DNA from 2 places in the Arthrobacter sp. GCM10027362 genome. Region 2 is predicted to be linked to the other one. Evidence: riboswitches for the same ligand, from Rfam matches in the RefSeq annotation. Region 2 holds a riboswitch; the other holds the start of a gene.
What was found. Region 2 has a riboswitch for S-adenosylmethionine ahead of ACFQ36_RS02265 (OsmC family protein). Riboswitches for the same ligand answer to the same signal wherever they lie in the genome.
Positions count from the first base shown of each region.

Region 1 (3,390 bases), on a different contig from region 2:
CGACACCGGGGAGAAATCCCGGGACGCCAGCACGGCGCTGATGCAGGCGCCGGGCGGGCCGGTGCTGCTGTTCCTGGTGGGCGCCGCCTTGGTGGCCGCCGGCGCCTACTACGTGTTCAAGGGCGCGCGGCGCAAGTTCCTCCAGGACCTGCAGCAGCTGCCGGCCGGGAGCCTGGGCCGGGCCGTGACCGGGACCGGGACCGCCGGCTACCTCGGCAAGGGGGCGGCGCTGGCCGTGCTGGGCGTCCTCTTCGCGGTGGCCGCCGTCCGCCACAATCCGGCCCAGGCCACCGGGCTCGACGGCGCGCTCAAAGGGCTGCGGGACCAGCCCTACGGCGATGTCGCGCTGATCGTGGTGGCCGCGGGCCTGATCTGCTACGGGCTGTACCTGGCGGCGCGGGCCCGTTACGCGAAAATGTAACGGGCCCGCGCCGCGGGACCCCGGCCCGGACCTTACAGCGACGCGAGCGCCTCGAGCCGGTAGTTGGCGCCCCGGTGGTTCTCCGGCAGCTTGTCGCCCTTGCCGAACAGCTTGTTGCGCAGCGTGCCCGGGGCGTACGCCGCCGGGTAGGCGCCGCGGGCCTGCAGCTCGGGCACCACGAACTCGACGATGTCCTCGAAGGTGCCCGGGGTGATGGCGTAGGCCAGGTTGAACCCGTCCACGTCGGTCTCCTCGACCCACTCGATGAGCTTGTCGGCCACCTCGGCGCCGGAGCCGACGGTGATCGGGCCGAAGCCGCCGACGCCGACCCATTCGGCCAGCTGGCGGATGGTCCAGGGCTTGCCGTCATCGCCGCTGGCCTTCTGGAAGGTCTCCACCGAGGACTGGATGGCGTTGGACTTCACGTTCTCGCCGATCACGTCGTCCGGGCCGTAGGTGGACAGGTCCACGCCCATCCAGCCGGAGATCAGGGCCAGTGCACCGTTGATGTCCGCGTAGGACTTGTACTCCTCGAACTTCGCCTGGGCGGCGGCGCTGTCCGGGCCGGTCACGATCGTCTGCATCGTGTAGATGCGGATGTCGTAGCGGCCCCGGCCGGCGGCCTCGGCGGCGTCGCGGATCTTCTTCACCGTCTCGGCCAGGGTCTCCTTGGTCGGGCAGGTGACGAACACGGCCTCGGCGTTCTCCGCGGCGAAGCGCATGCCGCGTTTGGAGGCACCGGCCTGGAAGATCACCGGGGTGCGCTGCGGGCTCGGCTCGGTGATGGCAATGCCCGGGACCTTGAAGTACTTGCCCTCGTGGCGGATCTCGTGGACCTTGGCCGGATCGGTGAAGATGCCGCGCTCGCGGTCCTTGACCACGGCGTCGTCCTCCCAGGAGCCCTCGAGGAGCTTGTAGATGACCTCCAGGTACTCGTCGGCGTGGTTGTAGCGCTCGTCGTGCTCCATCTGGTCTTCCTGGCCCATGTTCCGCGCGGCGGAGGGCAGGTAGCCGGTGACCACGTTCCAGCCCACGCGGCCGTTGGTCAGGTGGTCCAGGGTGGCCAGGCGGCGGGCAAACGGGTACGGGTGCTCGTAGGCGGTGCCGGCGGTGACGCCGAAGCCCAGGTTCCTGGTCACCGCGGCCATGGCCGAGACCAGCAGGAACGGGTCGTTGACCGGCACCTGCGCGGCCGAGCGCAGGGGGACCTCGTTGGTGCCGCCGAAGACGTCGTAGGTGCCGAGCACGTCGGCGATGAACAGGCCGTCGAACAGGCCCTTTTCCAGCACCTGGGCCAGATGGGTCCAGTAGCCGATCGTGTTGTAGTCCGCGGACTTGTCCTGCGGGTGCCGCCACAGGCCCGGCGACTGGTGGCCGACGCAGTTCATGTCGAAGGCGTTGAACCGGATGTGGCGCTTGGCTGTTACTTCAGTCATCGTCAGACTCCTCCTGATCCGACCGTGAAGAGCCTGCACGAAGGCCGCTGCGGCGCACAGAGGCACCGCGGCGACCAACGAACTTTCTCCATCGGTCCTGGCAGTAGCACCCTTGCTCCGTCAAGGAGGGGGTTGCTGCGGCGTCACAGAGCCAGGTCTCTCAGCCGCTCGGGATGGTTACCCGTCCATTGCACTACATCCGGGCGCCGGACACGAAATCCGGCGTCACAGACGGTAACCGGACCCGGCCCCTGCCACGGGCCGCTCTGCCGCCCGGGCCGCGGCGTTCGCGCCTCAAAGGGATGGGGCGCGCCCACAGTGTCGGTTTCGCCGCCACAGCGGGACCCTAGCGCCCCACTCCCAGCCGCGGGGCCTCGATGGCCGGGCAGGTGTCCATCACGACGTCGAGCCCGGCCGCCGCGGCCCGGGCGGCCGCCGCCTCGTCCACGACGCCCAGCTGCAGCCACACGGCCTTCGCGCCGGCCTCGATCGCCTGGTCCACCACCGGGCCGACCTTCTGCGAGTTCACGAAGCAGTCCACGACCTCGACGCCGCCGGGGATGTCCGCCAGCTCCCGGTAGCCCTTCAGCCCGAACACCTCGGCGCCCTCCAGGTTCACCGGCACGACCTCCATGCCCAGGGTGTCCATCAGGTAGCGGCCAATTCGCGGCGCGACCCGCCGCGGATTATCGGACAGGCCGACCACGGCCCAGCGTGCCGGCGCCGTGAGCAGCCGCCTGATGACTTCCGGATCGTTGACGTGTGCCATACCGCCAGCCTAGGCCGCCTAGGGACCCGCCGCGAGCCTTCGCGGGAGGTCAGCCCACCCGCGGAGGCACCGGCCGGAAGGCCGATGCCCCGGATGGCAGCGACTCGGTGACGAGCTTGCCCCCGAAGGCAACCAGGACCAGACCGGTCACCCGGTCGATCACCGCCAACGACTTCGGGCTGGCCAACCAGCGCCTGGCGTAGCCGCCGCCGAGGATCAGGACCGCGAACCAGGCCAGGGACAGCACACAGTGCACCCCGGCCAGCACCGCCCCCATCAGCAGCGGTGCGGTCCCGGCGGGGAGGAACTGCGGAATCGCGGCGATGTAGAAGACCCCGACCTTGGGATTGAGCAGGTTGGTACCGGCCCCGACCAGCCAGCCCTGCCACGGCGATGCCGCCACCGGCGCCCGGGCCTCGGCCGCGGCGTGCCCGGCGCTCCCGCGGAAGGACTTCCAGATCATCGAGGCCCCGAGCCAGAGCATGTATCCGGCCCCGGCCGTGGTCAGCACCCGGTAGGCCGTCTCCGAGGCGGTCAGCAGCGCGGAGATCCCCACGGCCGCGGCGATGCCCCACAGCATGGCCCCGGTGGCCACACCCAGCGCGGTGGCCCACGCATAGGAACGGGTACGGGTCAGCGAGGACCTCAGGACCAGGGCGGTGTCCAGGCCCGGCACCAGGGTCAGCAACCCCGCCACCACGGCGAAAGCCAGCACGGCATCAAGAACCGTCACGGATCCAGACTAGAAGACGCAGGAACTGCCG
Region 1 covers NZ_JBHTML010000092.1:12,070-15,459, reverse strand. Annotated here, with positions in the region: partial or broken gene ACFQ36_RS13605 (DUF1206 domain-containing protein) at 1-421, shown strand, start outside; gene ACFQ36_RS13600 (LLM class flavin-dependent oxidoreductase) at 454-1,857, opposite strand; SAM riboswitch class I at 1,943-2,037, opposite strand; gene ACFQ36_RS13595 (CoA-binding protein) at 2,204-2,626, opposite strand; gene ACFQ36_RS13590 (LysE family translocator) at 2,676-3,359, opposite strand.
Region 1: another riboswitch for S-adenosylmethionine. It lies ahead of ACFQ36_RS13600 (LLM class flavin-dependent oxidoreductase); the one in region 2 lies ahead of ACFQ36_RS02265 (OsmC family protein).

Region 2 (4,088 bases):
TGAAATGCCGATGATGATGCCCAGCCAGCCGGCCGGGAGAATGAGCCGTGCGGCGGTCCGGGCCCGTTGCATGTGTGCCTCCTTGTCCTCCCTCCAACCTACCCGGCGAAGCTAGAGCCCGCGCTTGACCTGGGCCGGGTTGCCCAGTGCCACCACGTTGGCCGGCAGGTCCCTGGTGACGACGGCGCCGGCGCCCACCACGGTGTTCTCGCCGATCGTCACGCCCGGCAGGACGATGACCCCGCCGCCGAGCCAGACGTTGTTCCCGATGGTGATCGGCTTGCCGGCTTCGAGTTTGTCCCGGCGCTGCTGCGCATCCAGCGGATGGGTGGGCGTGAGCAGCTGGACGTTGGGGCCGATCTGCACGTCGTCGCCGATGGTGATCGCCGCGACGTCCAGGGCGGTGAAGTTGAAGTTGATGAACGTGCGGGCTCCGATGGAAATGTGTTTGCCGTAATCCACGTACAGGGGCGCCCGGATCTCCGTCCCCTCCCCCACCGATCCCAGCAACCGGCGCAGAATACGCTTGGCGGTGTCGGGATGGGCAGGCCAGATCCTCGAGTATTCGGCGGCAATCCGGACGGCGTCCCGGTTGGCGCGGGCCAGCACCGGATCATCGGCAATGTACAGGTCCCCGGCCAGCATCCGCTCCTGCTGGGTCCTTGGATCGTCCTTGAAGTAGTCGGTCATCCCGCTTCCTTTCCCTGTGCCGGCCGGCTCCCCGGTGAAGACCATCCTGCCGCTGCGGACCCGCCGGCGGTAGACCCGGCGCCGCCGGGATGCCGCAGCCCGCTCACCGCCTGCCCGCACGCTGTGCGCGCGGGGACCCCGGGCAGCTCCCCTGACCGCTCACTTCGCTCGCGGCGGGACCCTTGGCTGCTAGCTTGGGGGCATGGAATTCAGGTATCTGGGCAACAGCGGGCTGAAGATCTCGGAAATCACCTACGGCAACTGGCTCACGCACGGTTCCCAAGTGGAAAACGACGTCGCCACCGCCTGCGTGCATGAGGCGCTCGACGCCGGCATCACCACCTTTGACACCGCCGATGTCTACGCCAACGGGGCGGCCGAGACGGTGCTGGGCAATGCGCTGAAGGACGAGCGGCGGGAATCCCTGGAGATCTTCACCAAGGTCTACTTCCCCACCGGGCCCAAGGGCCACAACGACACCGGGCTCTCCCGCAAACACATCATGGAATCGATCAACGGCTCGCTGCGCCGGCTGCAGACCGACTACGTGGACCTCTACCAGGCCCACCGCTACGACGTCGAAACGCCGCTGGAGGAAACCATGCAGGCCTTCGCGGACGTGGTCAGGGCCGGCAAGGCCCTGTACATCGGGGTCAGCGAGTGGACCGCAGACCAGCTGCGCGACGGCCATGCCCTGGCCGCGGACCTGGGCTTCCAGCTGGTGTCCAACCAGCCGCAGTACTCCATGCTCTGGCGGGTGATCGAGGACGAAGTGGTGCCGGCCTCGGAAGACCTGGGCATCTCCCAGATCGTCTGGTCGCCGGTGGCCCAAGGTGTACTCACCGGCAAGTACAAGCCCGGTGCGGCGGTGCCGCCCGGGAGCCGCGCGGCAGACGAGAAGGGTGGCGCAGACATGATCAGGCGCTGGCTCGGTGACGATGTGCTCACCGCGGTGCACCGCCTGCAGCCGGTCGCCCAGGAGGCCGGCCTGACCATGGCCCAGCTGGCCGTGGCCTGGGTGCTGCAGAACCTCAATGTCGCCTCCGCCATCATCGGCGCCTCCCGACCGGAGCAGGTCAGCTCGAACGTCAAGGCCACAGGCGTGCGGCTGGACGCGGAGACCATGGCCCGGATCGACGAGATCCTGGGCGGGCTGGCCGAGCGGGACCCGGCCAGGACCAGGCCGCCTGCAGCCCGCCTCGCCTGACCCCGCCGGCCCCCGGCAAAAAATTGGGCACTGTCTGCTGCCCGCCTGGAAGAATTGGGCAGCAGGCGGGTGGACTCGGCAAAGACCGGCCGGAGTCTGCGTGCAGGCCGGCCGGCAGTATCGGCCGGCCTGCACACGTCCGGCTAGTTCTTGGTTACCTCAATGCTGACCGGGGTCGGATTGGCGAAGAGGTCGAGGACCGGGCAGTGGGCATCCACGGTCCGGCGCAGCTCCTCGTAGCGTTCCCGGGTCTCGGGGCCGGTGATGTTAACCTTCAGGCGCACGGCCTCGAACCCGGGACGGATCTGGTCGTCGACGCCGAACAAGCCCCGTACGTCAAGATCACCCTCGGCAGCGATGCTGATTTCATCAATTTGGATGCCCAGCTGGTGCGCGTACAGCCGGTACACGACCACCTGGCAGGAGATCAGCGCGCCGAGCGCGTACTCCACCGGGCTCGCTGCGGCATCGTCGCCGGCCAACCCGGCCGGCTCATCCACGCTGAATTCGTGCCTGCCGGCGGTGACGCGGGTGGCCACCGCCCCTACGCCGTCGCCGGCCGTCTTGAAGCTCAGCCGGGCATTGGCGGTGTCCTCGGCAATCCTGCGGCTCCAGAACCTGCCGGCCTCGTCCAGTCGTGCGGCGCGGTCTTCGGCCAGGTCCCGTACTGCGGTTTCGGTCATGATGTTCCTTCGTGTCGTGGCGCATGCCAGGCACGGCGCCATACTTACGCGGCCCGGTCCCTCGCCGGGCTGCGCCGAATCGTCACCTGGGGCACCCCACTACAGCGATGAGGGTTGCCGCCCAACCAGCCAGGGCTTGTCGTTGGGACTCTTGATTCCGTTCCCATCTTGGAAGCTGCAGGCAACGGCGGCAAGCAACCGGTAACACGGCGCAATACAGCCGACGCCGGTGCCAGTTCTCAGGCAGCGTCCACTATTTGCCGGGAGGCGGCATCTATTGACCAACTTCCGCCGGGAGGCGACACCAAATGACCAATTTGTGAAGGGGGAGGCTAGCGGACTTTGTCTTTGAGGAACTGGACTGCCCGGCTCCAAGCCAGTCTGGCCTCGGCCGGACGGTAATTGCCGGCAGGGTTCTGGTCATTGTGGAAGGCGTGCGGGGCGTCGTAGAAGTAGTATGTGACTTCGGTGCCGGACTCGCGCCGGATCTGCTCCGCCTGAGCCCGGGCCTTCTCCGCCGGGTAGGACCTGTCCTGCTCCCCGTAGTGGCCTTGGATGGCCGCGCGCACGCCCTTGAAGGAATCCGGCACGCCCCGGCCCACCCCGTAGAACGGCACCGCGGCGCTGATGCGCTCGCCCTGTTGGGCGGCGAGCGCCAGGACGAAGCCGCCGCCCATGCAGAAGCCGATGGCCCCCACCGTCGAGCTGGTCACCGCATCGCTGGAGAGCAGATAGTCCACGGCCCCGGCCAGCAGCCTCGCACCTTCATCCTCCGGCAGCTTGGCCATTATTTCGGCGGCCTCGGCGCGGTCGTGGGCGATGCGGCCGCCGTACAGGTCCGGCGCCAGCGCCACGAATCCCTCGGCGGCCAGCCGGTCCGCGACGTCACGGATGTGGTCCACCAGCCCCCACCATTCCTGGATGACGATCACTCCCGGGCCCTTGCCGGACTCCGGCAGGGCCAGGTAGCCGTGGGCCTCGCCTCCGGCGGAGGGGAAGGTGACGTTCTGGTGCGGGGTCTGCCGGGCCAAGGTTCCTCCTCGAAGATTGGGGCGTTGCCACAGTATCGACTCCGCCGCCGGTGCGGCACTCGCGTCCCGTATCAGGAACCGGCCGGATTTCCCCTTGAAAAGAGATTCTGCTGCCGCTGTGGAATGCAGCGTGGTCCCGATTCGAGGGCAAACCGGCGGGCGGTCAGCCTGGAGCGGGCCGTCCGGCGGCCGGCAGCGGGATCAGTTCCACGTCGCGCAGCTGTCCCGCCTCCGCCACAGCAGTCAGGTAGCTGCAGAACGGCTGCCGCCGCCGGTCGGTGGGCGAACCGGGATTCAGCAGCCTCATCCCACGCGGCGTTACGGTGTCCCACGGAATGTGGCTGTGTCCGAAAACCAGCACGTCCGCATCCGGGAACCGCTCATCCGCGCGGGCTTCCCGCCCGCGGGCCTGCCCGGTCTCGTGCACCATGGCGAAGCGCACGCCTTCGAGTTCCACCCGCGCCACCTCCGGCAGCC
Region 2 covers NZ_JBHTML010000006.1:30,214-34,301, reverse strand. Annotated here, with positions in the region: gene ACFQ36_RS02280 (hypothetical protein) at 1-72, opposite strand, end outside; gene ACFQ36_RS02275 (sugar O-acetyltransferase) at 112-690, opposite strand; gene ACFQ36_RS02270 (aldo/keto reductase family protein) at 893-1,897, shown strand; gene ACFQ36_RS02265 (OsmC family protein) at 2,041-2,580, opposite strand; SAM riboswitch class IV at 2,616-2,737, opposite strand; gene ACFQ36_RS02260 (dienelactone hydrolase family protein) at 2,913-3,611, opposite strand; gene ACFQ36_RS02255 (metallophosphoesterase family protein) at 3,775-4,088, opposite strand, start outside.